Regions from separate parts of the Paraburkholderia sp. RL17-347-BIC-D genome, predicted to be linked through region 1. Evidence: riboswitches for the same ligand, from Rfam matches in the RefSeq annotation. Region 1 holds a riboswitch; the other holds the start of a gene.
What was found. Region 1 has a riboswitch for cobalamin ahead of cobG (precorrin-3B synthase). Riboswitches for the same ligand answer to the same signal wherever they lie in the genome.
Positions count from the first base shown of each region.

Region 2: it holds a riboswitch for cobalamin, as region 1 does, so the genes downstream of both, P0D96_RS25630 (CbtB domain-containing protein) here and cobG (precorrin-3B synthase) in region 1, are expected to answer to the same signal.

Region 1 covers NZ_JARESS010000011.1:92,684-108,466, reverse strand. Annotated here, with positions in the region: gene P0D96_RS17185 (AraC family transcriptional regulator) at 1-758, opposite strand, end outside; gene P0D96_RS17180 (LysR substrate-binding domain-containing protein) at 875-1,762, opposite strand; gene speB (agmatinase) at 1,941-2,918, shown strand; gene P0D96_RS17170 (polyamine ABC transporter substrate-binding protein) at 2,980-4,065, shown strand; gene P0D96_RS17165 (LysR family transcriptional regulator) at 4,093-5,025, opposite strand; gene metE (5-methyltetrahydropteroyltriglutamate--homocysteine S-methyltransferase) at 5,161-7,455, shown strand; gene cobM (precorrin-4 C(11)-methyltransferase) at 7,540-8,265, opposite strand; gene P0D96_RS17150 (cobalt-precorrin-6A reductase) at 8,312-9,034, opposite strand; gene P0D96_RS17145 (cobalt-precorrin-5B (C(1))-methyltransferase) at 9,031-10,128, opposite strand; gene cbiE (precorrin-6y C5,15-methyltransferase (decarboxylating) subunit CbiE) at 10,128-11,552, opposite strand; cobalamin riboswitch at 11,637-11,815, shown strand; gene cobG (precorrin-3B synthase) at 11,900-13,369, shown strand; gene P0D96_RS17130 (precorrin-8X methylmutase) at 13,362-13,988, shown strand; gene P0D96_RS17125 (precorrin-2 C(20)-methyltransferase) at 13,989-14,720, shown strand; gene cobJ (precorrin-3B C(17)-methyltransferase) at 14,717-15,783, shown strand, end outside.
Region 2 covers NZ_JARESS010000020.1:150,033-165,815, forward strand. Annotated here, with positions in the region: gene P0D96_RS25565 (efflux RND transporter periplasmic adaptor subunit) at 1-621, opposite strand, end outside; gene P0D96_RS25570 (DUF1656 domain-containing protein) at 618-827, opposite strand; gene P0D96_RS25575 (FUSC family protein) at 883-2,985, opposite strand; gene P0D96_RS25580 (MarR family winged helix-turn-helix transcriptional regulator) at 2,992-3,594, opposite strand; gene P0D96_RS25585 (response regulator) at 3,712-5,370, opposite strand; gene P0D96_RS25590 (ATPase domain-containing protein) at 5,374-6,891, opposite strand; gene P0D96_RS25595 (LysR family transcriptional regulator) at 6,976-7,878, opposite strand; gene P0D96_RS25600 (porin) at 8,043-9,095, shown strand; gene P0D96_RS25605 (alpha/beta hydrolase) at 9,171-10,247, shown strand; gene P0D96_RS25610 (MFS transporter) at 10,244-11,602, shown strand; gene P0D96_RS25615 (alpha/beta hydrolase) at 11,622-12,626, shown strand; gene P0D96_RS25620 (hypothetical protein) at 12,693-13,133, shown strand; gene P0D96_RS25625 (histidine phosphatase family protein) at 13,152-13,739, opposite strand; adenosylcobalamin (AdoCbl) riboswitch at 13,828-13,981, shown strand; gene P0D96_RS25630 (CbtB domain-containing protein) at 13,984-14,205, shown strand; gene P0D96_RS25635 (CbtA family protein) at 14,217-14,957, shown strand.

The sequences.
Region 1 (15,783 bases):
AGTGCGCGAAAGGTCGGTGAGATCAGCGCATACGGGCCGATCAGCCGATGCACCGCATACAGTCCGCCTTCGAGCCGCAAGGGTTCGACGGCGTCGTCCATCTCGACGGCCACGGCATGCGGCCCCGTGAGAATCGCCGCGCGATAGCTGAAGCTGTCCTTTACCGCGGGATCGCGCACGCAGATGCCCACGCGCTGATCCATCGCCGCGTTTTCGTCGCAATGCAGCATCGTCATGAGCGAGCGAAAGGTCTGGCCGATGGTCGCGACCGGCCCGTCATGCCGAAGACTGAGCACGTCGAACGGCGCGATCTCCGTGAGTTCGACGGCAGGCAACGCCGGAACCGGGACGTTGCTCCGTGACGCGGCGAGCGGTGCGTCCGCCGACCTGCCCGTGCATGGCGCCGCCAGACGTTTCTGGCGCGCCTTGAACTCGCTCGGCGAAACACCGGTGAAGCCGCGAAACGCCCGCGCGAAAGCCTGCGGGCTGTTGTAGCCGGCATCGTGCGCGACCGTGGTGACCGACGCGGCGGCATCGGTCAACCGTTGCGCCGCTTGCGCAAGCCGCAGGCGTTGCACGGTCTCCACGACGCTTTCGCCCGTCAGCGCGCGGTAGACGCGATGAAAATGAAACGGCGACAGATGCGCCACCGCGGCGAGGCTCTCCAGCGTGTGGTGCGCGCCGGGTTCGAGCAGAATCGCCTCGACCACGCGGGCGATCCGTCGGCGGTAGTCACGTTCGGTGCTGGGCTTCATCATGGCGCTAGGATAGCGGCGTCGCTGCCGCAAGACGGTGCAGAGCTTGCGAAATTTTAGGCGGCGCGTGCCATGTGATGTTTCACACTCATTCCCGTTCGGGTCGGCAGCCCGTTCGGTCAAGCTCCGGCGCGGCATTGCGCCATCATCCACGCATGAACCGCATCCACCGCGGCCGAGCGCGCCGGCTGCGCGGAGCGCATCAAAAAGAGCGGCGCGAGCGCGAAGCCCGGCACTTGCGGCAGGACTTCGACGCGGCCGCTTGTCAGCGCGTCGCCCGCGTCGAGTCGCGACACCATCGCGATGCCCGCTTCCTGTTCCGCAGCGGCTACGAGAAAACGTGGATCGCTGACCGTCATCGCCCGGCGTGTGCGCAAGCCGCCGCGCTTCAGTTCGGGCAGCCACGGCGCCCATTCGGGATGCGCCTCGTGAACCAGCAACGGCGCCTGCGTCAGCACCCCGGGAAACGGCGCGTCGCGCAGACGGCGCGCCGTCATCGGTCCGCAGATCGCCACGGCCGCTTCTTCGAGCAACGGCTCGCACACGACTTCGGGCGTACGGATCGCCTTCGCCGACACCACCAGGTCGACATCCACACGATCGATCTCGTTGACTTCCTCGCCGGTCACGAGCCAGAGCTCCAGATTGGGCAAGGCCTCGGCGAACGCGCCCATGCGCGGCATCAGCCAGCCTGAAGCGAATTGTGGCGCGCACACCAGAATCACCGAATCCGGATTGCCGTACGGCTCGATGCGATCGCGCCCGTCGGCAAGCGTGGCGAGCGCCGTCGCCACGGTTTGCGCGTACAGCGTGCCGGCGGCCGTCAGCGCCACGCCGCGGCCGATCCGGCGAAACAGCGGCTGCCCGGTCCACTCCTCGAGTTGCTGGATCTGATGGCTGATCGCCGATTGCGTCAGCGCCAGTTCCTGCGCGGCGCGCGTGAAGCTGCCGAGCCGCGCGGCGGCGTCGAAGGCGAGCAAGGCTTGCAAGGGCGGAAGTCTGCGCATCGTTCGGTCAGGGTCAGATATTAGATATTTCGATACTTCCAGCAAGATTCTTCGCTTTTCGGCGGAATTTTTCCCCGCAATCATAGACCCAGTTGCCCATCCCTCGTAATTGCGGTTCTGCAGATATGAAAAATATTGGTGTGATGGGCACCCCATAAAACCGATTGGATTACTCCGCATGACCTTGAATCTGAACGCGCCGCACCCGTATCTGAAAAGCCCCGGCCAGGACGGCGGCCAGCCTGCCGCTCCAACCTACGCGGGCGTGCTGTCCTTCATGCGCCGCCCCTACTCGCGCGACCTCAGCGGCGTGGACGTGGCCGTGTCGGGCATTCCGCTCGATCTCGCCACGACCTTCCGCCCCGGCACGCGCTTCGGTCCGGCGGGCGTGCGCGCCGCCTCCGTACAACTGGCGGAACTCGGCGCATTTCCGTGGGGCGTCGATCCTTTCGACCATTTGAACGTGGTCGACTACGGCGACTGCTGGTTCGACGCGCACAACCCGTTGGGCATTCGCGACGCGATCATCGCGCACGCCCGCGGCATTCTCGCCACCGGCACGCGCATGCTGACGTTCGGCGGCGACCACTACATCACGTATCCGCTGCTGGTCGCGCACGCCGAGAAATACGGCAAGCCGCTGAGCCTGATCCATTTCGATGCGCATTGCGACACCTGGCCGGACGACAACCCCGATTCGCTGAACCACGGCACGATGTTCTACAAAGCGATCCGCGAAGGGCTGATCGATCCCGCGCGTTCGGTGCAGATCGGCATTCGCACCTGGAACGACGACTTCATGGGCGTGCGCATTCTCGACGCGCCGTGGGTCCATCGCAACGGCACGCAAGCGACGATCGACGAAGTGCTGTCCGTCGTCGGCAGTGCGCCCACTTACCTCACCTTCGACATCGACTGTCTCGATCCCGCCTTCGCGCCCGGCACGGGTACACCGGTGGCAGGTGGCCTGAGTTCGGCGCAGGCGCTGGAGATCGTGCGCGCCCTGGGCGCCGTGAATCTGATCGGCGCGGACGTGGTGGAAGTGTCGCCGCCGTACGACCACAGCGACGTGACCGCGCTCGCCGCGGCGCATCTCGCCGCGGACATGCTGTGCCTGATGCGCAATCAGAAGCTGCAACGCCTCGCGCGTCAATAGGCGCGCCCTCGCCCCGTTGAACCCTTTCCGGATGAGATGACCCACCATGCCCCGCACCACGATGAAACCGCTTCTGGCCGCCTTGCTGCTCGGTGCATTCAGCGCCGCCTCGCACGCCGACGAAAAACAGCTCAACCTGTACAACTGGGCGGACTACATCGCGAAAGACACCGTGCCGAACTTCGAGAAAGAGTCGGGCATTCATGTGCGTTACGACGTGTACGACGGCGACGAAACCCTGCAGGCCAAACTGCTGACCGGATCCACCGGCTATGACGTCGTGGTGCCGACCTCGAACTTTCTCGCGAAGCAGATCGAAGCCGGCATCTATCAGAAGCTCGACAAATCGAAGCTGCCGAATCTGACGAACCTCGACCGCAACCTGCTGAAGCTCGTCGCCGACGCGGACCCCGGCAATCAGTACGCGGTGCCGTGGGCGTGGGGCACAACGGGGCTCGGCTACAACGTCACCCGCGTGAAAAAGATTCTCGGCAGCGAGCTGCCGCTCGATAACTGGGACATCCTGTTCAAGCCCGAGTACCTGAGCAAGCTGAAGAGTTGCGGCGTCTCTGTGCTCGATGCGCCGTCCGATGTGTTCGCGGTCACGCTGCACTATCTCGGCCGCGACCCGAACAGCGAGAATCCCGCCGACTATCAGGCCGCGTACGACGCGCTGAAAAGGATTCGCCCGTATATCACGCAGTTCAACGCGACGAGCTACATCAACGACCTGGCCGGCGACGACGTCTGCTTCGCACTGAGCTGGTCGGGCGATGTTTCGATGGCGAGCCATCGCGCGCGCGAAGCCGGCAAGAGTTACGAGGTCAAGTACTTCATTCCGCAAGGCGGCGCGCCGGTCTGGTTCGACATGATGGCGATCCCGAAAGATGCGCCGCACCCCGAAGCGGCGCTCGACTGGATCAACTATATCGAGCGCCCCGAAGTGCACGCCGACATTACCAACACCGTGTTCTATCCGAACGCGGATGCCGCCGCGCGCAAATTCGTGCGGCCGGAAATTCTCAACGACCCGACCGTGTATCCGCCTGAGCCCGTGCTGAAAACGTTGTTTCTGCTCAAGCCCTTGCCCGCGCAGATCAAGCGTCTGGAAGGCCGCTTGTGGGCGCAGCTGAAATCGGGTTCGTGATGTACCGCTGAAGTAACCGGGCGGCCGTCAGGCCGGCTGGCCTTCCGCCGTTAGCAACTCGATGCCGTCGAGTTGCGCCGCGCAGGTATCGCGCACGATCGTGACGAAATCATCGAAATAAGGCCGGCTCGCGAAGCCTTTCGCGGCCACCGCGTACAGCTCGCTCCACAGTCCCTGTGTGCCCACGCGTTTGGCCAGCACGTAATCGTGGTCGACGTAATTTTTCACGCCCCAGTTCGGCAGCGCCGCGATCCCGCGGCGGCTCGCTACCAGTTGCATGATGGCGATGGTCAGCTCCGCCGTGCGTCGTTCGAGTTTGATACCGGCCGGCTCCAGCACCTGGCGAATCAGATCGATGCGCGCCTCGGGCACCGGATAGGTAATCAACGTCTCGTCGCGCAGATCGTCCGACACCACGCGACGCTTGTTGCGCAGCCGATGCTCGTTGGCCATCACCACCAGGATCTCGAAGCGGAATAGCGGCGCGATATGCAGGCTGCGCCGCGTGGCCGGTTTCGAGCCGATCACCACATCGGCCTTGCCGTCGCTCAGCAAGCGCAACGGGTCAGCGTGGAAGCCGGCGACCAGATCCACTTCGACTTCCGGCCAGCGCCGGCGGAACTCGTCCATCACCGGCATCAGCCAGTCGAAGCAGGTGTGGCATTCCAGCACGATGCGCAACTCGCCGCGCGTGTCGCCCTTCAGACGCACGAGATCGCGCTCCGCCGCACTCACCGCCGCGATCGTCTCGCGGCCGAGCGCCAGCAGCCGCTCGCCGGCGGCGGTAAAGCGCAAGCCCTGTTTGGTGCGCTCGAACAGCGACACCTCGTAGTGCGCCTCGATATCGCGAATCTGATGTGACAGCGCCGACTGGCTCAGATGCACGCGCTCGGCGGCCGCCACCAGCTTGCCCGAATCGGCAATGGCAATCAGCGAACGCAAGTGGCGAAGCTCAAGCATGGGATGGCTCCGCGTTAAACGAATCAGGTTGGATATGAATCTGGCTCATACATTGGTGAAAACATGTCGCTTGATGAATCATAGCGTGACTTTCACACTGGGCGCCAATTCACACAACGTACAACAGGACTTCACATGGCCCGCACGCATATTCCCGGCTTTCCCCGCATCGGCGCGCAGCGCGAACTGAAATTCGCGCAGGAATCGTTCTGGCGCGGCGAATCCGACGAACAGTATCTGCGTGGCGTCGCGCGCGAACTGCGCGCCCGTCATTGGCAATTGCAGCAGGATGCCAGGCTGGATTTCGTCACCGTCGGCGACTTCGCCTACTACGACCAGATGCTCAATCTGAGCGCGCTGCTCGGCGCATTGCCGCAGCGGTTCGGCTTCGATCCGAAGGCGCTGTCGCTCGCGCAGTACTACGAGCTCGCGCGCGGCAACGCCGCGCAACCGGCGATGGAAATGACCAAATGGTTCGACACGAACTACCACTACCTCGTCCCCGAACTGGGCCCGCAGACGAGTTTCGACGGCGGCGTCGAGTGGCTGTTCGAGGAGATCGATGAAGCGCTCGCGCTGAATCTGCCGGTCAAGCCGGTGCTGATCGGGCCGATCACTTACCTGTGGCTGTCGAAGAGCCATGTCGCCGGTTTCGACCGTTTGTCGTTGCTGCCGAAGCTCGTGATCCGCTACAGCCGTCTGCTGGACAAGCTCAAGCAGCGCGGCATCGAATGGGTGCAGTTGGACGAGCCGGCCTTGTGCGTCGATCTGCCCGCTGAATGGCTCGACGCGTTTTCCGCCGCCTATGACGTGCTCGGCACGTCGGGTGTGAAAGTGCTGCTGGCCACGTACTTCGAAAGCGCCGCGGAGCACGCGCCGCGTGTGGCCGCGCTGCCGGTCGCCGGCGTGCATCTCGACCTGGTGCGCGCCCCGCAGCAACTCGACGCGTGGCGCGCGGCCTTGCCCGCGCACGCGGTGTTGTCGGCCGGTGTGATCGATGGCCGCAATATCTGGCGCGCGGATCTCGGCGAGATCGTCGAATCGTTGCAGGCATTGCATGCGGAATTTGGCGAACGGCTGTGGGTTTCGTCGTCGTGCTCGTTGCTGCATGTGCCGGTCTCGCTCGACGCGGAAAAGAAACTCGACGCCGATCTGAAATCCTGGCTCGCCTTCGCCACCGAGAAACTCGACGAAGTCGCCACGCTCGCCCTCGCCTTGCGCGATCCCGCGGCAGCCGAAGCGACGCTCGCCGCCACTGACCGCGCGCTCGAAGCGCGCCGCCACTCCAGCGCGGTGGTCAACGCGTTCGTGCAAAAACGCGTGGCCGCGGTGAGCAGTGCGATGGCCGACCGGCAAAGCCCGTTTGCCGAACGCATTCGTCTGCAGCGCGAAGCGCTCGGTCTGCCGCTCCTGCCGACCACCACGATCGGCTCGTTCCCGCAAACGCCGGCGATCCGCCAGGCGCGTGCCGCTTACAAACGCGGCGAACTGCGCGCGCTCGACTATCTGCAGCGCATGCGCGCCGAGATCGAGATCGCCGTTCGCAAACAGGAAGAGTTAGGTCTCGACGTGCTGGTGCATGGCGAAGCCGAACGCAACGACATGGTCGAATATTTCGGCGAACAGTTGTGGGGCTATGCGTTCACGGAAAACGGCTGGGTGCAGAGCTACGGCTCGCGCTGCGTGAAACCGCCGATCATCTACGGCGATGTCTACCGTCCCGAACCGATGACGGTCGAGACCACGCGTTACGCGCAATCGCTCACGCAGCGTCTGATGAAAGGCATGCTGACCGGCCCGGTGACGATGCTGCAATGGTCGTTCGTGCGTGACGACCAGCCGCGCTCGAGCACCGCACTGCAACTCGCGCTCGCGATCCGCGACGAGGTCGTGGATCTGGAAAAGGCCGGCATTCGCATCATCCAGATCGACGAACCGGCTTTCCGCGAAGGCTTGCCGTTGCGTCGAGCCGATTGGGCCGCCTATCTGGAATGGGCCACGCGTGTGTTCCGCATTTCCGCAGCGGGCGTCGCCGATCAAACGCAGATTCATACGCATATGTGCTATTCGGAGTTCAACGACATACTGCCGTCGATAGCCGCGATGGATGCCGACGTGATCACCATCGAAACCTCGCGCTCGGCGATGGAACTGCTCGACGGCTTCGGCGCCTTCGCGTATCCGAACGAAATCGGCCCGGGTGTCTACGATATCCACTCGCCGCGCGTGCCGGACGCGCAAGCCATGCAACGTCTGCTGGAACGCGCGTGCGAAGTGATTCCGGCCGAACGCCTGTGGGTCAATCCGGATTGCGGGCTGAAGACGCGCGGCTGGCCGGAAACGGAAGCGGCGCTGACGAATATGGTTCGGGCCGCCAAGGCATTGCGTGCGAAGCTGGCGGCGAGGCAGCCGGATGCATTGACGGCTTAAGAGGATCAGCCGTTGATCTGGCGTTGGTCGCCCATCCGTGCGTTGTTTCGTGTCGCGCGGATGGGTTTTTTCACGTAGACAGGTTCAGTCTTTCGCGTACAGCGTCGAGTCCGCGAAGCCTTCCGCGGCGAGCACCTGTCCGACCAGAATCAACGCGGTCCGCTCGATGGATGTCGACTGCACCTTGCTGACGATGTCGTCGAGCGTGCCGGTGATCTTCTCCTCGTCCGGCCAGCTCGCGCGATAGATCACCGCGATCGGACATGCGCCGCCGTAATGCGGCCGCAATTCGTCGACGATGCGTGCAAGGTGCCGCACGCCGAGGTGAATCGCCATCGTCGCGCGATGGCGGGCGAGGTCGGCCAGTTGTTCGCCTTCGGGCATGCTGGTTTTGCTTGCGAAGCGCGTGAGGATCAGCGTCTGCGAAACGTCGGGCAGCGTGAGTTCGCAACCGAGCGCCGCCGCGCTTGCCGCCGTAGCGGTGACACCCGGCACGATCTCGTAGGGAATCTTCAGTTCGCGCAGTCTGCGGATCTGTTCGCCGATCGCGCCGTACAAGGACGGATCGCCGGAATGCACGCGCGCCACATCCTGGCCTTTGGCATGCGCGGCCGCGAGCAACGCGATGATCTGATCGAGGTCGAGCTCGGCGGTGTTGACGACCTGCTGCGCCGCGTGACCTTCGAGCACCGCGGCCGGCACGAGCGAACCCGCGTACAGGATCACCGGACAGCTGCGCACGAGGCGCTGCCCTTTTACCGTGATCAGTTCCGGGTCGCCGGGACCCGCACCGATAAAAAACACCGTCATTCACTACTCCATGATTCGTTGAGGCCGCATGGCATGCATGCACGATTCAGGCTGCGGCTTGCAGCGCGTCGAGCAGACCTGAAACGCTTTCGAATTCCCGCTCCGCCGCCGGTAACTCGGGACGGCGCAGCATCACGACTGGCAAACCGCGTTCACGCGCGACTTCGAGTTTCGCCTCGGTTGCGTTGCCGCCGCTGTTTTTACTGACGACCACGTCGAATGCTTGCAGCGCGAACAACGCGCGCTCGCCTTCGGGCGTGAACGGACCGCGCGCCGCGAGTATCCGCGCACGCGGCGTGTCTGCGTGTGCTTCGAGACAACGCACGATCCAGAACTGATGCGGGGGAATCTCGTCGAGATGCGCGAGCGGCTCGCGGCCGAGCGTGAAGAGCGGCTTTCTGAACGGCGCGAGCGCATCCGTGAGCTCGTTCCAGTTGCCGACCATGCGCCAGTCGTCGCCGGCTTGCGGCTGCCAGGCCGGGCGGCGTAGCGCCCAATATGGCACGCGCATGGCGCGGCTCGCCTGCGCCGCATTTGCGCTAATTTGCGCGGCATAGGGATGTGTCGCGTCGATCACGAGACCAATGCCTTCGCTTTCGATGTAGCGTGCCATGCCTTCGCTGCCGCCGAAGCCGCCCACGCGCACCGTGCACGCCAGATCGTCCGGCACCTTGCCGAGGCCGGCGAGACTATACACGTGCTCAGCGCCGAGTTGCCGCGCGATCCGCAGCGCGTCGCCGGTACCGCCGAGTAGCAGAATCCGCTTCATTGCGCGGCTCCGATCAGCTTGCCCTGGCGATCGATCGCGAACATTTCGACGTTGACCTGCGGCGGCACGATCTCGCGCGCCACCGCCAGCGCATGCCGGCAGACGATATCGCCGAGCGGCACCTGCTGCGCGCGCGCCAGCGCAACCGCCTGCTGACTTGTGTTGGCCGCACGGATCGCAGCCTGAAGCGCGTCGTCGGCACCCTGTTCGGCGGCCCATTGCGCGAGCCGTTCGAGGTCGATGCTCGAATTGCGGCTATGCAGGTCGAGATGCCCCGCCGCCAGCTTGCTGAGCTTGCCGAAGCCGCCGCACACGCTCAGGCGCTCGACGGGCGCGCGCTTCATATGCTTGAGCACCGCGCCGACGAAGTCGCCCATTTCGATCAATGCGATATCCGGCAGGCCGTAATGCGCGCGCATTGCGTCCTCGCTCGCGTTGCCGGTGCAGGCGGCGAGATGCGTGTAGCCGTTCGCGCGCGCGACGTCGATGCCCTGATGGATCGACGCGATATACGCCGAGCACGAGAAGGGCCGCACGATACCGGTGGTGCCGAGGATCGACAACCCGCCGAGAATGCCGAGGCGCGGGTTCATCGTTTTCAGCGCGAGCGCTTCGCCGCCTTCCACGCCGATCGTCACTTCGAAGCCGCCGCCATACGCATGCTCCGCTGCGAGTTCGGCGAGATGCTCGGTCATCATTCTGCGCGGCACCGGGTTGATGGCGGGTTCGCCGACCGGCAGCGTCAATCCCGCGCGCGTCACCGTGCCGACGCCCGGCCCCGCGCGAAATATCACGCCCGGTTCGGCGACGAGGCGCACGCGAGCGAAGACGACCGCGCCGTGCGTGACGTCGGGATCGTCGCCGGCGTCCTTGACGGTGCCGGCTTCGGCGCCGCCGCTGCCGTTGTCGATCAGGCGGCAGAACACCAGCGGCATTGGCACATGCTGGCCCTTCGGCAACACGATCTCGGCGACCTCGCTGACGACACCCGCGAGCAACAGACGCGCCGCCGCCAGCGACGTCGCGGTGGCGCAACTGCCGGTCGTGTAGCCGCTACGCAGCGGCGCGGGGTGTTCGGGCGTTTCTTCGCGCATCAGGGTTTTTGCGGTAAGTCGGTGTTGGTGGTGCTTGTGCCTTTCGTAGCTTTCGCTTCGTTCGTGACACTCGTGGAGCTCACGGCGTTCGTGGCACTCTTGGCGTTCGCGTCGTTCTTGGCGTTCGTGCCGGTCTTAACGTTGGTAGCGTTCGTGAAACTCTCGGCAGTCGCGGCGTCAATCGCGTTAGCGGTTCCAGCGGCGTTCACGTCCCCGCCCCCGACCGGCTTCGTCGCCTCCAACAGCGTAATCGGCAACGCCTGCCGCCACGTATCGAAACCGCCGAGCGGTTGCGCATCCGCCAACGCGATCCGCGTCAACGTCCCGCCATGCCGCTCGCGCCATGCCGCCAACGCCGCCTCGCCTTGCAACGTGACCGCATTGGCGACCAACCGGCCGCCTTCGCGCAGACTGGCCCAGCAAGCCTCCAGCACGCCCGGCGCCGTCACGCCGCCGCCGATGAACACGGCGTCCGGCACCGGCAACCCCTGCAGCGCTTCAGGTGCGCGGCCCGCCACGAGTTGCAGGCCCGGCACACCCAGCGCATCGCGATTGTGTTCGATAAAGCGTTGCCGCTCCGCGTGTCCTTCAATCGCGATCGCGCGGCAGGTGGCATGCGCGCGCATCCATTCGATGCCGATCGAGCCGCTGCCCGCGCCCACGTCCCACAGCAATTCGCCCGGCGTCGGCGCGAGGCGCGCGAGCGTGATCGCGCGCACGTCACGCTTGGTCAACTGGCCGTCGTGGCGAAAGGCGTCGTCGGGCAAACCGCAGGTCAGCGGCAGACGCGGCGCGCCTTCAGTGGCACGGCAGTCGAGCGCGATCAGGTTCAGCGCGGCCACCTCGCCCGCGGACCACTGATCCGCGCGGCCGTCGATGCGCCGTTCCAACTCGCCGCCCAGGTGTTCCAGCACGCTCATGCGTGTCGCCCCGAAACCGCGTGCATTCAGTAGTTCTGCGAGCGCCGCGGGCGTGCGGCCGTCCGCGCTCAGCACGAACACGCGCGCGCCGTCGTGCAGATGCGCGTTCAGCGTGGACAACGGCCGGCCCACCAGCGACACCGTCGCGATGTCCTGCAACGGCCAGCCGAGGCGCGCGGCCGCGAGCGACAACGACGAGGGCGCGGGCAGCACCCGCAACTCCCCCGCCGGCAATTGCCGCGCGAGCGTCGCGCCGACGCCGAACAGCATCGGGTCGCCGCTCGCCAGCACGCACACGGCGCCACCGCGCTCGGCGAGCAGCGGTGCGAGATCGAACGGACGCGGCCACGCGGCACGGCGCGCAGTGAGGCGCGCGGGCAGCATCGCCAGATGGCGTTCGCCGCCGTACACCACTGATGCTTCCAGCAAAGCACGCCGCGCGGGCCTTCCCAAACCGGCGAAGCCGTCGTCGCCTATGCCCACCACCGTCAGCCACGCCGGCATGCATCCATCCTCGTTCTGTGTCTTCAAATAATGCGCTGTGCCACGCCGATCAAAGCGTCCAGCCTCGTTGTGCTGTTCGAAAAAAGGCATAATACAGCCGCCGGTGCCCTTCGGGGCCGAAGAGGGAACACAGTGCCGCTGTGGCTGCCCCCGCAACTGTATGCAGCGAGTCCGCCTGCGCTCCACGCCACTGGTTCGACCGGGAAGGCCGCGGCGGACCACGACCTGCCAGCCAGGAGACCTGCCGGCGAGACTGTTCGTGCCAGCCAACATCGGGCGGGGTGTACCGATGCCGTAGCAATGCCCGCCTCGCGGCTTGCTCGGGCCGTCGCGCGACGCTAAACCCGGTGTCCGTCTTGAATCAAGCTTCGCCTTTCACCGTTTTATCCGACGCGGCTCTCACGCTGCGGCCCTCGGCGTGTCCGGGGCTGCTGCGCATCGTCGCCGCGCGCGACGGCGGGATTTGCCGGATCAAGTTGCCCGGCGGTGAATTGAGCGCGGCGCAGGCTCGGGCGGTCGCGCAGGCCAGCGCACGGTACGCGGCCGGGGTGATCGAGCTGACCAATCGGGCGAATGTGCAGGTGCGTGGGGTGAAGCGCGGTGACGAGGCGGCGTTGATTGCGGCTTTGGTCGATGCGGGTCTCGGGCCGATGCCGGCGACCGGCGCGGGGAACGCTGCGGACGCACTCGCCGCAGCCGCAGCCGACGACGTGCGCAACGTAATGATCAGCCCCGCTGCCGGACGCGATCCGTTCGCCCTGTTCGACACGCGCCCGCTAAGCGCCGAGTTGCTCACGATGCTGCAAAGCGAAGCGCGTTTCGCGGCGCTATCGCCGAAATTCGCGCTGCTGCTGGACGGCGGCGAGCGGCTCGCGAGAGTGGATCATCCGCACGATGTGTGGCTGGCGGCATCGCAAGAGGCGGATGGCGTGCGGTTCGTGTTCGGGTTGGCGGGTTGTCCGCCTGTTAGCGAGTCTGCTGGCTTTTTAGCACACAGCGAGCGCATCGCGCCGGACAAGCCCCGCGCAGACGGCACAGGCGCATTAGCCGCGATACTTCCTTCGCAAGTCACCGCACTAGTCCGCGCGCTGCTCCTCACATTCCTCGACCTCGCTTCCGCCGACGCCACGCGCATGCGCCATCTGCTAGCCGCGCATTCCGTCAATGCTGTACTGCGTCACGCTCAGCGATATCTCGACTTCCCACTGACGCAAAACGCGAAGCTGGCCAAGTGGCATCGCGTTGCACCGGCCGACGCCAGCCTCCGCCTCGGCGCCCACGCTCAACGCGTGGCCGAAACCTGGCACGTCGGCGGCCAGCCGTCGCTCGGACGCCTCGACGCCGACACCCTTAACGGCCTCGCGACACTTTCGCAACAGCACGGCAACGGCACGCTTCGCCTAACACCCTGGCAAAGCGTGCTGCTACCCGACATCGCCACGCACGCCGTCCCGACAGTGCTGTCCGGTCTGAACACGCTCGGTCTCGCCTGCGATTCCGCGCAAGCCATCACGCGCCTGATCGCGTGCGCCGGATCGAGCGGCTGCGTGAAGGGCCTCGCCGACACCAAGTCCGACGCGCTGCGCCTCGCGGCCCGCCTGCCTGCGGACGTCGACGTGCATCTGAGCGGCTGCTCGCGCTCGTGCGCCGCCGCGCATTGCGCACCGTACACGCTGCTCGGAGCCGCGCCCGGCCTCTATGACCTTTATCGACGCGACGGCCAGCCCGGTTTCGGCCAGTGCGTCGCGCGCCAACTGACGATCGGCCAGGCCGCCGACATGCTCGAACGCCTCGCCCGGAGTGACACCGATGCTTGATTACATTCGCGACGGTCAGGAGATCTATCGCCAATCCTTCGCGACGATTCGCGCGGAGGCCGACTTGTCGCGCATTCCCGCCGACCTCGAGAAACTCGCGGTGCGCGTGATCCACGCGTGCGGCATGGTCGACGTGATCGACGATCTGCAATCGTCCGCAGGCGCGGGCGCAGCGGGCCGCGCGGCGCTCGCGCAAGGCGCGCCGATCCTGTGCGATGCCGGCATGGTCGCGCAAGGCATCACGCGTGCGCGGCTGCCGGCGCACAACGAAGTCATCTGTACGCTCGCGCATCCGGACGTGCCGTCGCTCGCACGCGAACTCGGCAATACACGCTCGGCGGCGGCGCTCGAATTGTGGCGGCCACATCTGGCGGGCAGCGTCGTGGTGATCGGCAATGCGCCGACCGCCCTCTTTCATCTGCTCGATATGCTCGACGCCGGTGCGCCCAAACCCGCGCTGATTCTCGGCTTTCCAGTGGGTTTTGTCGGCGCGGCCGAATCCAAAGCCATGCTCGCGGACGACAGCCGCGGCGTGCCCTACGTGGTGGTGCATGGCCGGCGCGGCGGCAGCGCGATGGCGGCAGCCGCGGTGAACGCGCTGGCCACGGAGGTCGAATAAATGACGGCGCAAGGACGTTTGTTCGGACTCGGCGTCGGCCCCGGCGACCCGGAACTCATCACACTGAAAGCGCTGCGTTTGCTGAAGGCGTCGCCGGTGGTCGCGTACTTCGTCGCCAAGGGCAAGAAAGGCAACGCGTTCAGCATCATCGAGGCGCATTTGCACGACGCGCAACAGCATCTGCCGCTGGTGTATCCCGTCACGACGGAGGCGCTCGAACCGCCGCTTTCGTATGAAGCGATCATCGCCGACTTCTACGACACCGCCGCGGAAGTCGTCGCCGCTCACCTCGATGCGGGCCGCGACGTCGCGGTGATCTGCGAGGGCGATCCGTTCTTCTACGGCTCGTACATGTATCTGCACGATCGCCTTGCGGCGCGCTACGAAAGCGAAGTGGTGCCCGGCGTCTGCTCGATGCTCGGCGGCGCCGCCGTGCTCGGCGCGCCGCTGGTGTATCGCAATCAGAGCCTGTCGGTACTCTCGGGCGTGTTGCCGGAAGACGAACTGCGCCGGCGTCTCGCCGACGCCGACGCCGCCGTCGTGATGAAACTCGGCCGCAACTTCGACAAGGTGCGGCGCGTGCTCGGCGAACTCGGTCTCGCGGACCGCGCGCTCTACGTCGAACGCGCGACGATGGGCAATCAACGCATCGTGCCGCTCGCCGAAGTGGATCCGATGGCGTCGCCGTATTTCTCGCTGCTCGTGGTGCCGGGGGAAAAATGGCAAGGATGAGCGCGCCCGCGATCGTGATTCTCGGCACGGGCGCGTTGGCGACGGCGCGGCGCATTCAGGCGTTGTATGCCGGCAGCCAGGTGCATGCGTTGCAAGGACGCGTCGAAGCGGACGTGTCGTATAACGAACTCGGCGCGCATCTGCGGGAACTGTATGCGCGCGGCACGCCGATCGTCGCGTTGTGCGCGACAGGGATCGTGATTCGTTGCCTCGCGCCATCGTTGTCGAACAAGGGCGTCGAGCCGCCGGTGCTGGCCGTTGCCGAAGACGGCAGCGCGGTCGTGCCGCTGCTCGGCGGCCTCGCCGGCGTCAACCTGATGGCGCGCGAAATTGCCGCGATGCTGGCCGTGCCGGCCGCCATCACGACGAGTGGCGAATTGCGTTTCGGCACCTGCCTGCTCAATCCGCCCGACGGCTATACGCTCGCCGACATCGGCCAAGGCAAGCGCTTCGTGTCGGACCTGCTGGCCGGCGAAAGCACGCGCATCGAAGGCGAAGCGCCGTGGCTCGACGACGCGCAACTACCCCGCTCCGCCTCGGCGCGTCTTGCGATTCGCGTGACGCCGCGAGCATGGGACGGACGCGAGGATGAACTGGTGATTCATCCACGCAGCGTGGTCGCGGCGGTGACGGGCGTGGATGGCGGCATCGTGGCGCGCGTGCGCGAGGCACTGGACTCGCATGGTCTCGCGCCGCTGTCGCTCGCGGCCTTGCTGGCACCGTCTGATCGCATGGCGGACCCGGCACTTGCCGAAGCCGCGGCGAACCTGGACGTGCCGTTGCGTTTCGCGCTGGCACGCCCCGAAGATGGCGAGCCGCCTGCCAACCTGCTGCACGCCGCGCTGCGCATTCCCTACGAGACGTTGCACAACGATGCAGTTGCAGGCGTCGCGCTGGCGTTGGCGCCGCTCGCCATCGATGCGGACACGATCGGCCGCAAGCGTGGCCGCCTGAGCGTGATCGGTCTCGGGCCCGGCAGCGCCGATCTGATGGTGCCGGCCGCTCGCACGGCGCTCAACGTTGCCACCGATATTCTCGGCTACGACACCTACGTAAAGATGGC
Region 2 (15,783 bases), on a different contig from region 1:
ACCGATGTCGATGCCACCCAGCTTGGTTTCCTCGAAATAGCCATCGACACGGAACGAATGCATGTCCACCACCGAAACCACCGCCCGCCCCGCCGCGACATATTCGCCAACGCGCGGCGCGCGGTCGTTCAGATAACCGTCGACCGGACTCGCGATCGTGGCGCGCTGCAAATTCAGCTTCGCCGTATCGATAGCCACATTCGCATCAGCGAGCGCGGCCTCGCCCTGTTCGACGCGCGAACGGCTTTCTTCCGACACCTCCGCCGCGACCAGGTTGCCGAGCTTGCGGTTACGCGCGTCTTCGCGGCGCGCCTGATCGAGCGTGGCGCGGCGTTGTTGCGCGGTGGCCTGCGCCTGGCGCAGCGCGAGCGTATAGCGGGCCTGATCGATCACGAACAGCACCTGGCCTTGCTTGACCTGCTGGTTGTCCACTACCTCGACCGACGAGATCAGCCCCGAGATGTCCGGTGCGACCTGGATCACGTCGGCGCGCACGTGTCCGTCGCGGGTCCAGGGCGCGAACATGTAGTAGCCGACCAGTTTCCACAGCACGAAGGCGGCGACGACGACGACGATCAAGGTCAGCAGAATTTGACCGACGGAGAACCAGGTTTTTTTCACGTTATTAGTCTGTGCGAAACGACAACGACAAGGCCCAGCACCAGCACATAGATGCCGAGATCGAAGATGGAGCGATGCCAGACGAAACGGTAAAAGCCGACGCGCGCGAGCACCGTGCGAATGGCCAGGTTGATCAGATACGCGACCAACATCAGCACGAGCACGGCCGGCACGAACACGCCGAAGATATCGATTTCACCGATCATCGCGGGAAGTGGAAAAGGGTGGAGAGGGCTGGAAAGTCGCGACGAGTTGGGCGCATCAGGCAGCGGCCTCCGGTTCGGGCGGCGTCGGTGTCGTCAGCGTGGCCGGAAACAGCGAAAGACGCAAGCCGACCAGCGCGTGCAGCGCTTCACGCAACCGGCGTGCCGAGGTTTGCGAGGTCGCGCTCGGCGCATCGGCGTTGGCGAGCCCTTGTGCCGTCACGCGCGCCACGGCGGCGTCGATCGACGACATCAGGCTGTCGGGCACCGGCTCGCGCTTGCGGCGATTGACGCAGCTTTCATAGTACTGACGCACGTCGTCGAGCACGTGATCGATCGCGGCGGGCGCTTCGCCGCCCAGCTTGTGGGTCAGGCGGCGCAGATCGAGTGCGTTGAAGGCGATGCGCAGATCCCGAAAGCTTTCGATCGACGGATGGCGATGGTCGTCGGTCGCGGCAAGGCGCGGGATCAACTGCATCAGGCGGTCGAGCATGCGCGCGGCGAGATTGCGCGGATCGTGGATCGGCCGCGTCGATGCCGTGAGCGCCACGTCGGCCCAGCTCGAACGCAGCAGACGGGCCGCCGCGAGTTCGGCGCCGAACGGCCGCGTCACGCGCGTCCACAGATACGCGTAAAGCAAGCCGGCGAGGCCCGCGAGATTGCTGTTCATGAACACCAGGAAGTTGGCGTCGTACGCGTCCTGAATGCTGATGAAGGTGGCCGTGTTCACCGCGACCAGCACCGTGGCCAGGTTGAACTGCGGGCGCGGGATCAGCGTGCCGACGAAGATGAACGGCGCGGCGAACATGATCACCAGCATGGGAAAGTCATGCACGTGCGGCAGCACGACGAACAGATAGACGCCCGCCGCCACCACGCTGATCGCGGTCGCCACGAAGAAGCGGAACACGAACGGCGCGGGTTCGTCGAGCGCGGCGAAGAAGCAGCACGCCACGGCCGCGAGCGTGACCGCGCTCGCGCCGTCGTTCCAGCCTGAGCTGATCCACAAACTGCACGCGAGAATCACGGCCGCCGCCGCCGAGCCGGTGGAGAACAGCATGATGCCGTGATCGTAGAAGCGCTCGGTGCCGCCCAGCCGCCAATGACGGAAGCGCGGGCGCCACGAGCCTTCTTCCCGCGTGATGATGATGCGCAGCGAGCGGCAGTCCTGCCAGACGTCGATCACCTGTTTCATGCGCCACAGTGCGTTCGAGAGCAGCGCGGCGTCCCAGCCCGCGAGTGCGGACGGCGGCGGCTGCATCGCCGCGATGCGCTCGCGCAGCGCGTCGGCGGTCGGGTCGGGGTGATCGCCTTCGCTCACGGTGGGCATCGGCTCATTGAACCATTTGATGACGTCGGCGAGCAGGCTTTCCAGACCCTCGGGCCACGTCTGCCGGCCGCTGTTGTAGAGCGCGATCAGCGGATCGGCGAGCGACGACATGATCGGCAGCAGCAACTGCATGCGTCCGCGCAGTTCATGCGTGCGCGCCAGCACGTCGGGCCGGGTGTGATCGTAGGCAAGCTGGCTCAGCAGCAATTCCAGACCATTGATGGTGGCCGCGATGCGCTGCCGGGCACCCGAAATCGCCGAGCCGGCAATCCGCCCGGAGAGCGTTTCGGTCGCATAGAAGGCGGCGTCGCGAAACCATGCGTCGGTTCGCTCGATGATGGTCGGCGCAAGCCGGCTCGGAAACAGCGCGCCGCCGACAATGCTCGCGCAAACGATGCCAAGCGTGATCTCTTCGGTACGGCTGACCGCGAGATCGAACACGCCGCCCGGATTGGTCACCGAGGGCAGCGCGATGATCGGCATCGTATAGCCGGCCAGCAGGAACACGTAGCTGCGCGCGGTGCGGTCGAACACCGCCAGATACAGGAGCGTGCCGGTCCAGAGCGCCACGATCACGCTGAATAGATACGGCGATTCGACGAAGGGCGGCACCAGCAGCACCGCGGCCGAGGCGCCGAGCATGGTGCCGAGCGCGCGATAAAGCGCCTTGGAACGCGTCGCGCCGACAAACGGGTTCGACACGATGTAGACGGTCGCCATCGCCCAATACGGCCGCGGTAGTTCGAGCGCGAGGCCGATGTAGAGCGCGATCATCGCCGCGGCAAACGTCTTGACGGAGAACAGCCAGTCGCGAAGGGAAGGGTAGACCATAAACCGTTACGCCGGATCGTTGGCGCTGTGTGGCGCGGCGGTGTCTGCTTTGCCTTTGTTCGCTTTGGTAGCTTTGCGGGGTTGGCTGGCGTGCTGCGTTGGTTTGACCGAGGCGCGTTGAACGCCTTCATCGCGGTCCGGATCGCCGCTGGGATCGCTGTTCTGATCGGCGCGTTCGCCGGCGTCGGCGGTGAACGCGGCCAGCACGCGCAAGGTCGCTTCGAGATCGCTGCGCGAGACGTCTTTCAACGCCAGCGCCCGCAACGTGACTAGTTCTTCTTCCATTTTCGCGGTGACGGCGCGGCCTTCTTCGGTGAGCACCACGGTTTTCGCGCGGCGGTCTTCGGGGTCTTCGTCGCGACGCATCAGACCTGCGGCGCACAGTTGATCGAGCAACCGCACCAGCGAGGGCCCTTCGATGCCGATGTGATCGGCGAGCGTGACCTGGCGCACCGCCGCGCCGAGGCGGCTGGCGGTCAGGAGCGGCGTGGCGCACGCCTCGGAGACATTGAAGGCCGCCAGCACGCCGTGACTCGTGCGCCGCCATTTTCGGGCGGCGACGACCAGCGTGCTGCTGACTGTCCGGCGCAAGGTATCGAGATTCGACATGGCCGGTATTGTATTTCCAAAAAATTCGTTAGCAAACTATTGAATTGGAATTTTTTGTGACGGCGCGATGTGGCCGCGTGCGTTGACAGGCGCCGGGGTTCGCCATGCAAACGTCGCTCAAGCCGCGAGTCCGAGCCTTACCGTACGCGCCAGATCATCGAGTTGAAAAGGCTTGCGCAAAATCGTGCAGCGCTTCACGGCCAGCCCGGAAATGTCCACGTCCGCATAACCCGTTGCGAGGATCACCGGCAAATCCTCGCGCATCTTGCGCGCCTCGGCGATCACGTCGATCCCGTTCATGCCGGGCATCGCGAAGTCCACCATCAGCAAGTCCGGGTTGTCGTCCTGCAAACGATTCAGGCCCGCGCGTCCGTCGGCGGCTTCGGTCACGGTGTAGCCGAGCATTCTCAGCGACTCGACCAGCATGGCGCGCACCTCGCCGTCGTCTTCGACCACCAGGACGCGCTTTTCGCCGACCACGTTCGCTTCCGCATCGGACGCCGCTTCGGCCTGCGGCGCCACGCGCTCGCGCAACGGCAGCCAGATCTCGACCGTGGTGCCCACGCCTTCCTCGCTGAACAGACGCGCCGTGCCGCCAGCTTGCCTCGCAATGCCGTAGACCTGACTCAAGCCGAGCCCGGTTCCCTTGCCGATTGGCTTGGTGGTGAAGAACGGATCGAAGACGCGCGACACCACATCGGCCGGCACACCCGAGCCGGAATCGGCGACTTCGACCACTACGTAGCGGCCTTCATCGAGTGTCTGATCGGGCGCCTCGCGCACCTTCACGCAAATGCCGAGCTGGCCGCCGCCCGGCATGGCATCGCGCGCGTTGATGGCGAGATTGAGAACGGCCAGTTCGAGCTGATTGGCGTCGGCCTGTGTCCACATCTCTTCGCCATCGAACTCGTTGGTATAGCGGATGCTTGAACCGAGCGACACCGTGATGATGTCGCGCATGCCTTGCAGCAACGCCACCACGTCCACCGCTTTCAGATCGAGGTTGCTGTTACGCGAGAAAGTGAGCAACTGTCCCGTCAGTTTTGCGCCGCGTTCGGTCGCGCGTTTGACGGTGGCGGCCATGCCGCGAAGGCGCTCGTCGCTGCTCACGCGGGCAATCAGCTCCGCATTGACCATGATGACGTTCAGCAGATTGTTGAAGTCGTGCGCGATGCCGCCGGTGAGTTGCCCGAGCGCTTCCATCTTCTGTGATTGCACCAGCACGGCCTGCACTTTGGCGCGCTCGTGAATTTCCATCATCAACCTGTTGTTGGCGGAGGCGAGTTCGTGAGTGCGTTCGGCGATGCGGCTTTCCAGCGAGTCGTTCAATTGCACCAGCGCCTCTTGCGCTTCGATCCGCTCGGCCAGATGGCGGCGCGATTCGTATTGCCGCGCGCGTGCCCGCAATGACGACGCTACCGCGCGCCGCAACGTTTCCGAATTCAGCGGGCGCTCGAGCACGACCACGTTGCCGAGCCGTTCGAGCACTTCCAGGCCACGTTCGGAACGATGTCCGAGGCGTGAGGCGGCGAGCAGAATGAACGGGAAATCGGACCATGCTGGCTGTTGTTCGAGCCAGGTGAAAAGCCGGATCGCATGGTTGCCCGCGAGCGCTTCTTCAGCGATCAACGCGGCGCCCGCACCGGCGTCCAGCGCCGCGGTGAGCGTGTCGGCATCGCGGCAGGCCACGCAAAGGCGCTTATCTTTGTGCAGCACTTCGGCAATCACATCGGCGTCGCGGCCAAACGGCGCCAGGATGAGGACGCGTTGCTCCATGACTTACTGCCCAGACGTGTCGATGACGCGGTTCGTCGCACCGAGCAGCGCGGTGCTGCCGCGATAAGCCGGCAGTCCGGAGAGCACACCCTCGAAGTCGCGCAGCGCCTCGCCCACTTCCACGCCGTTGCCGCCGAGCCGGAACTGGCGGATCGAACGCTCGTGGGCATTGGCGCGGCTCTTCACGGCCGTCACGGCGGTGAGCACTTCGCCGTGGTGTTCGAAATAGCGGAACAGCACGACCACGTCGCTCAGATAGCTTATGTCGATATCGTTCTGCACCTCGCCGATAATGCCGTGCTGTCCCAGCACGAGCATCGTGATGATGCCTTGCTGGTTCAGATAGCCGAGCAGTTCATGCATTTGCAGCAGCAGATAGCGCTCGCCGGGCATGGCCTGGAGATAGGCGTTCAGGCTGTCGATCGCGACGTACTTGACGTCTCTCTTCTCGACCGACTGGCGCACGTCGCTGGCGAATTCGCCGGGCGAGATTTCCGCCGGATCGATCTGGCGCAGCGTCAGCAGGCCGCTCTCCACGTGCGGCGCCAGATGCATGCCGAGCGTCGCGCAGCGGATCATCAGCGTGACGAGGGTCTCGTCGAACACGTAGTAGACGCAGCGCTCGCCGCGTTCGAGCGCCGCGACCAGGCACGACACCACCGTGGTGGTTTTGCCGACGCCCGACGGGCCGATCATCAGTGCATTGGTGCCGGGGATCAGACCGCCGCCGAGCAACGCGTCGAGTCCCGGTGTGCCGGTGCTGACCGGCTCGGTGTCGAACGTCGCGTGGTGTTCCGCCGCGACGAGGCGCGGATACACGTGGATGCCGCCGGTGTCGAGCGTGAAGTCGTGGTACCCCTCGCGGAATTTGATGCCGCGCATCTTGGCGATGCGCGCGCGCCGCCGGTTGCCGCCGTAGTCGTGCACGAGATTGTCGAGGCTGACCACGCCGTGCGCGATGCTGTGCAGCTGCACGTCGCCGGGATCGGCCGAATTGTCGTCGAGCAGCAGCACCGTGCATTCACGGGTGGCGAAATAGCGCTTGAGCGCGAGAATCTGCCGCCGGTAACGCAACGGGTTCTGCGACAGCAGACGCAACTCGGAAAGGCTGTCGAGCACGATGCGCGCGGGTTTGAGTTCGTCGACCTGCTGGATGACGTTGCGCACCGTCTCGCCGAGTTCGACCTCGGCCGGGTGCAGCACGGTCTGCTCGTACTGCGGGTCGAGACCCTCGTCCGACACCAGCTCGAGAATCCTGAAGCCGCCGATGTTCCAGCCGTGGCTTTCTGCTACCGAGATCAGTTCGGAGCGGGTTTCGGACAAGGTGATGTACAAGCCTCCCTGTCCTTCTTCGACACCCTTGAGTAAGAATTGCAAGGCCAGGGTAGTTTTACCTGTACCGGGCGCACCTTCCACGAGGTACATGCGGTGCGGCGTGAGACCGCCTCCCAGGATGTCGTCGATTCCTTCGATTCCCGAGGAAAGGCGGGCCGGCTTGGCGGCGGCTTGTCTGTTTGACATGGCGTAGCGTTTTGGCGTCGATGAGTGGCTGGTGGTTGTTCAGCCGGTACGGCGAGAACGCAATATCTGTGCCCATCGACGCGATCATCCAGCAGCGCGCTCCTTCACCAGTTGAATGAAGCGCGTGGCCGCGCTGTTATGCAACGCCGTCGGATAGGCGAGGTGCAGCGGCGCGCTGAGTTTCGAGGGGTTCGCGAGCGTGCAATACACCGTGCCCACCTGGTCGTAACGCTGCATGGAAGCGGGCACCAGCGTCACGCCCAGACCAGCCGCCACGAGGTTGATGCCCGACACCATGCGCGGCACTTCACGGGCAATGCGCGGGACGAAGCCGGCCTGCCGGCACGCGGCGAGGATATCGGCGTACATGCCGGGTGCGCCTGGGCGGCGGACCAGAATGAAGTCTTCGTGCGCCAGCGCTTTCAGCGACACTTGCGGCCGCTTCTTGCCCTTGAGCAACGGATGACCGACCGGCAACACCACGACCATCGGCTCGTCGAGCAGCAACTCGAACGCCACGCCTTCGCGCGCGTCGACCGGCTTGCGTAGAAACGCCGTCTGAATCTGGCCCGCGGCCAGACGCTCGATGATCTCCGCCGCGTTGAGTTCGGCAAGCTCGACGGCGACCTCGGGGCACACCGCGCGAAACGCGCGGATCGCCTCGGTCGTGAACGGATGAAAGGCCGCGGAACTCGTCAGCCCGATCGAAATCGTGCCGAGCTCGCCGCGTGCAATCCGGCTCGCCTTTTCGACCGACTGCTGCAGATTCTGCAGCAAGCGTTGCGCGTCTTCCGCAAAGGCCTGGCCGGCCGGCGTCAAGGTGACGCCACGCGGCATGCGCACGAACAGTTCGAAGCCGATCTCTTCTTCCAGCGTTCGAATCTGTTGCGAGAGCGGAGGCTGTTGCATGGCCAGCCGCTCTGCCGCGCGCGTGAATTGGCCTTCTTCGGCGACCGCCAGAAAGTAACGCAGATGCCGCAGCTCCATGGTGTTTCGTCTCCCGGACAGCGCTCGAAGGTCGGCTCGCTGCCATATCGAATAAATATGGTTTGTGCTTAAAACAGGTATTTTACATTTACCACGGCCGATCCTACGATCTCGTCCATCGCATAGGAAATGAACGCGAAATAAAACAAAACGTGGAGACGTCAATGAAAAAACAATGTGCGGTGGCCACCCTGGCCGTCATGAGTTGCGCCGGCGCGTATGCGCAAGCATCGGTCACCTTATACGGTGTGATCGACACCAACCTCGAATTTCTCAACCATGCCGGCGCCAGCGGCGGCTCGCTGGTCCGCGAGAATTCCGGCGGCTTGAGTAATTCGCGCTTCGGCTTTCGCGGCGCCGAAGATCTCGGCGGCGGCAACAAAGCGTTCTTCATTCTCGAAGCGGGCTTCAACGGCAACGACGGCACCAACGCGAGCGCCGGCGTGCTGTTCAACCGCACGGCCGCAGTGGGGCTTTCGAATGCCTACGGCGCACTGTCGGCGGGCTTGCAGTACACGGCGATGTACGACACGCTCATCAAATACGACCCGATGGTGTTCGGCCAGCAATACACGTGGATGCCGACCACCGGTTCCGTCGACGGCTTTTCGTTCAAGGCGCGCGTGAACAACTCGGTCAAATATGTCGGCCGCTTCGGTGGTTTGACGGCGACGGCGGATTACAGCTTCGGCGGCTCCGCGGATTCGTTTCAGAGCAGCGCGGCCTACGGCGGCGCGCTCGATTACGACATGGGCAGCTTTGCCGCCGCGGTGGCCTACGACTACCGCAACGGCGCGATCAACTCGACCGGCATGTGGACCAAGTCGCGCAACTGGAGCGCCTCGGCGCGCGAGCTGCTCGGCGACGTCACGCTGATGGGCGGCTATGAGCACTATTTGTTTAACCCGACCAAGGGCAAGTCGGTGTCGTCGGCATTGTGGTTCGGCGGCGTGCGCTATCTGATCGCGCCGGCTTTCCGCCTGACGGTCGCCGCGTACTACCAGAGCAACAAGGCGGACAACGTGTCGAACTCGTTGATGGGCGTGCTGGGCGCGGACTATATTCTGTCGAAGCGAACCGATGTGTACGCAACGGTCGCGTATGCCGCGTCCACGCACTACGCTAACGACCAGTACACACCCGTCGGTTTGACGAGCGACACCGCGTTTGGTCCGAACCAGACCGGCGTGACGCTCGGCATTCGCCATCGATTCTGAATACTCTGTTTTTCAACGACGGATTCGACGATGCGCCGCGTTCAAGACAGTACACGGCGATCAGGAGCAAGCTGCATGACTTTCAATCTTTCACGACGTATTGGGGTGCTGTGTGCGTCAACCGTCGCTGCCCTGCTAGCGACGCTCGCGCAACCCGCGCTCGCGGTCCATGCTTACGAGCCGCATCTGAAGCCGGTGGCGACGATCTCGGATACGCGCTTCACGCTCGACACGCCGCAAGGGCACGCGGAATTTCCGCTGTATCTGTCGAAGGATTGGAACGTCGCGCAGCCGCAAGTGTCGCGCGCGGTGATCGTGATTCATGGCAAGCTGCGCAACGCGGACGTGTACTTTCGCACCGCGCAGAATGCTCGCGATGCCGCGCACGCGGACCCCGACGCCACGCTGTTGATCGCGCCGCAATTCCTCGCCACGCTAGACACGCGCGTGCATGACGAACCGGCCGATCTGCTGCGCTGGACCGGCGACGCCTGGATGGGCGGCGAAGCGGCGCGCGCGCCGCTGCCGATCAGTTCCTACGAGGTGCTCGACGCGATCGTCGCGCGTCTTGCCGATCGCAAGCTGTTTCCCAATCTGCGGCACGTGGTGTTCGCCGGGCATTCGGGCGGCGGGCAAGTCGTGCAGCGCTACGCCGTCGCGGCGCGCAACATCGCCGCGCTGACCGGCGAGGGCATCGACGTGCGTTACGTGGTGGCGAGTCCGTCCACGTATGCCTATTTCGATGCGCAACGGCCCAACGCGCAAGGCATTGCCGCGCCGTTCGATGCCGCGCAATGTCCCGACTTCAATCAATGGAAATACGGCATGGACAACCGGCCGCCCTATCTCGACGACCGAACACCCGCGCAACTCGAAGCGACCTATGCGGCGCGCCGGATCGACTACCTCGTCGGCGGCGCGGATGACGATCCGCAGCAAAGCGCGCTCGACAGAACCTGCGCCGCCGAAGCGCAAGGGCCGCAACGCGTCGCGCGCGCCGAGGCGTACTACCGGTATATCCAGTCGCGTCATCCGGACGGTTTGAAGCAGCGCTTTCATATCGTGCCGGGCGTGGGGCACAACGGCGCGCGCATGCTGACGTCGGTGTGCGCGCTGGCGGCGATGTTCGACACTCCGGGATGCGAGCAATGAGCGAAGCGACCTTCAATCAACGCGACGGTACCGCGTCCGAAGCCGACACGTCGAACGGCCTGAGTCCGTCGATGGTGCGGCGCGCGATCTTCGCCTCCGTCCTCGGTAACGGCTTAGAGTGGTTCGACTTTCTGATCTACGGCTACTTCGCGAAGATCATCGCGCAAGTGTTCTTTCCCGGCGGCAGTGGATTCGTGTCGATCATGCTGACGCTCGCCACGTTCGCCGTCGGTTTCATCGTGCGGCCGATCGGCGGCATTCTGCTCGGCATCTACGCGGACCGCGCGGGGCGCCGCAAAGCGCTTTCGCTGCTGATCATTTCGATGGCGGCCAGCACGCTGCTGATGGGTCTCACGCCGGGCTATGCGCGCATTGGCATCGCGGCGCCGCTGCTGGTGGTGCTCGCGCGCCTGTTGCAAGGGCTCTCCGTGGGCGGACAGTTCGCGACGGCATCGGCGATGCTGGTCGAGTATGCGCCGCCGCACAAGAAGATGTTTTACGGCAGCTTCAATATGTCGGCGCAGGCGTTCGCGTTGCTGCTGTCGTCCGGGGTCGGCTATCTGCTGACCACGCAACTCACCCATGAGCAACTGGTGGCGTGGGGCTGGCGACTGCCGTTTCTGTTCGGCGCGTTGGCCGGGCCGTTTGGCTTCTACATCCGGCATCGCGTGGCCGAATCGCCGGAGTTCGAGCGGCTGCTCGATCACAAGGACAAACCGCCGCGCGTCACGATCCGCCAGTTCTTCCGCGACAACGGCGATGCGGCGATCTGCGCGATGGGCGTGATCATCATCGGGGCGGCGACCAATTATGTGTGGCACTCGTATCTGTCGGTGTATGTCGAACGGCAATTGCATTTGCCGCTCTCCACCGCGTTGCTCGGCGCGTTCGTGTCCGGCGTGTTGAATCTGTTTCTGTTTCCGCTGTCGGGCAAGCTCGCCGATCGTTATGACGCGTACCGGTTGTTCTATCCGATCGTGATCGCGTGGATGGTCTGCGTGTATCCGCTGTATCACTTCGTCGTGACGAATCCGACGCCGGGGCATCTGTTCATCGCGCAGATGATCGCCACGGTGTTCCTCGCCGCAATGTCCGGTGCGCATCCCGGCATGCTCGCAACATTGTTCCCGGTGCGCAGCCGTTCGGCGGGTGTGGCGCTCTCGTACAACATCGCGGTGACGCTGTTCGGCGGCATGGCACCGCTCACCATCACCGGCTTGACGCGCGTGACCGGCAGCAGTCTCACGCCCGCCTTCTACCTGATTTTTGCCGGCTTCGTGTCGCTCGCGATGGTGTACTTCACGCGCGCCGGACGCATGTCGGGCGGCGCGGCGGCGAGGCCCGCCACCCATTGATCAACCACGAGCCTATTGCATGACCCAGCCTTTCATCACAGACGACGAACGCGCGCCGAATGAGCATCCGGTCACGGTCGTCGCAAGCCGGCATCTGAGCGTCACGACGCAAGCCGGCAGCGGCACCGTGCCCGTGTTTTCGAACGGCGACTGGCTAGCGCCGACGCGCGAAGTCCAACGCGCCGTGATTCTGATTCATGGCCGCCTGCGCAACGGCGACACGTATTTCGAACTCGCGCAGCGTTCCTGCGCGCTCGCCGGCGGCAGTGCGGCCGATACGCTGCTGATCGTGCCGCAGTTTCTCGCGACGGCGGATGTCGAGGCGCACGAGGTGCCGCCGTCCACGTTGCATTGGGACTGGACGAGCTGGATGGGCGGGGAGAACGCGGAGGGTCCCGCGCCGATCAGTTCGTTCGATGTGCTCGACGCCATTCTGCATACGCTTGCTTCGCGCGAGCAGTTCGCGTCGCTTGCCGAGGTGGTGATCGCGGGGCACTCGGGCGGCGCACAAGTCGTGCAGCGCTATGCGGTGGTGGCGCGCGACGAGGCGCCGCTCGCGGCGCGCGGCATCGCGCTGCGCTACGTGGTCGCGAATTCTTCGTCATATGTGTACTTCGATGCGATGCGGCCGGTTGCGTCCGGCGAATTCGCGGCGTTCGATCGGGCGATGTGTCCGTCGTTCAATCGCTGGAAATATGGGCTCGAGGATTTGCCGGGCTATGCGGGCGACGCGGCTTCTGCCGCAGCGCTCGAAGCGCGTTACGCGCAGCGTGACGTCACCGTGCTGCTCGGCGGCGCGGATTGCGATCCGCAGCATCCGGCGCTCGACCGTTCATGCGCGGCGCTGGCGCAAGGGGAACACCGGCTCGGGCGCGGGCTGGCTTATGCGCGCTATATGACGTTGCGGCATCCGGAAGGATTGGCGAAGCACCGGACGTATGTGATCGATGGTGTCGGGCACGATGCCAAGGGGATTTTTGCTTCGGCGCAAGGACTGGCGGCTTTGTTTGCTACTGGGCTGTGAGTGCGCATGGGCACGAAGCGTGCTATCGCGCTAATACCTGTGAGTGACTTCAAGGACCGCGCCGACATGAACAGAACCCGATTACTTGTCACCTCGCTTGCCGCTGCATCGCTGGGCGTCTTGTTGACCGGCAGCGCATATGCCGACGATGCGCCTAGCCCGTGTACCTCGCTGAAACGGATCGTCGCGGCCACCCCTGGCGGGCTCGCTTCATTGACGCCGGACGACGGCAAGGGCGTCGCGCAACCTTATGGCGACGACGCGCAATGTTCGGCGAGCCGCGGTGCGTATCAATGCAACTGGACGCCGCATCACGACGCCGGTTCGAATGCAGACGCGCTGCAAGCTGTCGCGGCGGACATCGCATCGTGTCTGCCGGACGCCACGCACGATCAGAATTCGCCGGGACGTCAGCACTTTTATCTGGGTGCGAAGGGCAAGCGGACCGACATCACGCTGACGCCGACCGGTTCGAACAAGCTGCGTCTGGTGGTGTCGGGTAAGTAAACCGCCGCACGAAGGTGGCTAGCGTGAGGCCGGCCACCATGTCCAGCCGCGCGACGAGCGCCGCAACTCGATTATCGAAAGCGGCGCGATTTCAATGCGCGGAAACACGGCGGGCGATGCCCCTAGCGCATGCACGATCGCTGCCCGGAGCACCGGCGCATGGGTGACGGCGATCACGTCGCGCGCATGGTTGGGTGCACGATCCTTCGCGCCGTTTTGCGCGTCGAGCCATTCTCCTACCCGTTTCACGAGTTGACTGAACGACTCGCCGCCGTGCGGCGCGGCGTCGGGATCGCGCGCCCATGCGGCGAGGTCTTGCGGCGCTTCGGCAGCGAGGTCGGCCAACCGCCGCCCCTGCCATGCGCCGTAGTTCATATCCGCCAGACCGGCGTCGACCGATGCCGCGAGGCCCAGGGCGGCTGCCGTCTCGCGCGCGCAGACGGCCGGGCTGACGAAAGCGGCCGCGTCGTCCACTGTCGCGAGACGCGTGCGCGCCGCTTGGGCTTCGGCGAGGCCACGGGCGTCGAGCGGGTCGTCGGCAGGAAAACGGCCTGCGCGCTGGGCGGCGGTCGATGCGTGGCTGATCAGTAACAGCCGAGTGTCCATTCTGTTCATGTCCTGTGAAGCGGCGCCCCGAAGCCGAACGCGAGCGGGATGAAGCGTACGTTTTGCGTTGCCGGGTGCCGAAGTTTAGCGCGTAGAATAGCGGGACTGCGAAGCGCGGAAGCCGGTGAGAGCCCGGCGCGGTCGCGCCACTGTAATCGGCAGCACAAGCCGAAAGCCAGACCTGAGCTTCGCACCAATCCTCTGCAATGACTATCGGGGCGCGTTACCCCAGGAGATGTCCATCATGAACGACGCTGTTTTCGATCCCGCCAACCAGCCTGTTGCTCAACCCACGCCGATTCCGCTGCGCGAGTTGTTGCCCTGGGTCGTGTTCGGCGGTTTGCTGTTGTTGCTCGCTCTTTACTTCGTGGGTGCGGAACAGGGCGCCACCTCGCTGGTGCCGGGCATGTACGTGCATGAGTTCGTGCACGACGGCCGCCATCTGCTCGGCTTTCCCTGCCACTAACGGAGTCGACCATGGTTGGTAAATTGTTGGTACGCGGGATGCTTGCAGGCATCGCCGCGGGACTGCTCACGTTCGGCTTTGCCCGGGTGGTGGGCGAGCCGCAGGTGAATCAGGCGATTTCGTTCGAAGAAAAAGCCGACGCCGCGAAAGGCGAGGCCGCTGAACCCGAGATTGTGAGCCGCGATACGCAGCGGGGTATCGGCCTGTTGACTGGCGTGGTGACTTACGGCGCGGCATTCGGCGGGCTGTTCTCGCTGGTGTTCGCGTACGCCTATGGACGAGTGGGCGCATTGAGCCCGCGCGCGTTGTCCGCGTGGCTTGCGCTTGGCGCGTTCATTGCGCTGGCGGTCGTGCCGAATCTGAAGTATCCGGCGAACCCGCCTTCGGTCGGCGACCCTGAAACGATTGGGACGCGGACGGGTTTGTTCTTCCTGATGATTGCGATATCGCTGGCCGCGATGGTGTTTTCGCTCAAGGTGCGGCGCCGTGCGGCTATGAAGCTTGGCGCGTGGAACGGCTCGATTGTGGGGGCGGCGGTGTTCATCGTGATCATCGCCGCGGTGCAGTTGTCGATGCCCACGATCAACGAAGTGCCGGAGGCTTTCCCGGCGGTGCTGCTGTGGAAATTCCGCGTCGCGGCGCTGGGCATGCAGGCGATTATGTGGGCGACGATCGGGCTGCTGTTTGGGGCGCTGGTTGAGCGGAGTGCGTTTATGCGGGTGGGGGGAAGGTCGGCGGTGAAGTCGGTTTGATGCTTTGGATTTGGTGAGCGCAACAGGTTTGGTGGTTGCGCTCCGCGTCTTGCTCTCGCACTTCGCTCTCCGTGCTTTGCGCGCAGTGGTCAAGAAGGGTTCTGCGTCAAGGAGTTGGGGCGGTTGTGGGGTGGTTATCCACAGGCTTGCGAACAATTTCTGTTGATAACTTTGCGCGCGCGACACTGCGCCCAAATGAATACTTTCAACCAGATGGCGAGAGGATGCTGAACCGGCAGTTTGTCGTGGAGAGTACTTGACCACATTGCCGCCTAGCCGTGGCTCAACTGGACTTTCTTTCATCACGTCAGCAAGGGACGCGTTACACCCGGCACGCACTTGGATTGAAGTCCTTGAGCAGCGACCCACAGAAATGTCCGCGCGACAGCGCTAGTACCCGCAACCATATCGCGTGAACCTTCCGGGCGAATCCGGTTCCCCCTTTCTGTCTGCAAAGTCACTTGTCCCTGAGGACTATCCAGCTCCCTCAGCAACCCCCGTCGTATCTGCGCGTTCCAAGCATGGCTGCCTTGGCCCGCCTCGTGCGAGTTTTTTTCTGCGCTGACTGGACAGAATATCGCTGGGTGTGATTTCCGGGGCACTGCATGAACCTTTGGGACAACCTGGATTGCCCTTTCCGTAGTTGAAAAATTCGGCGTGGCGCACTTCACTCACCTAGCACAGAATCGTCCTCGCATACCTCAAAAAAAGTTACCCAAATTTCTGCTTTCCATTAAGCATTTTCCTGGTTATGCGAAGTACCTATCTATTTAATCGGTTTGACCAGATTTTACAGTCGTCTTATATACGCATCATAAAAGTCACT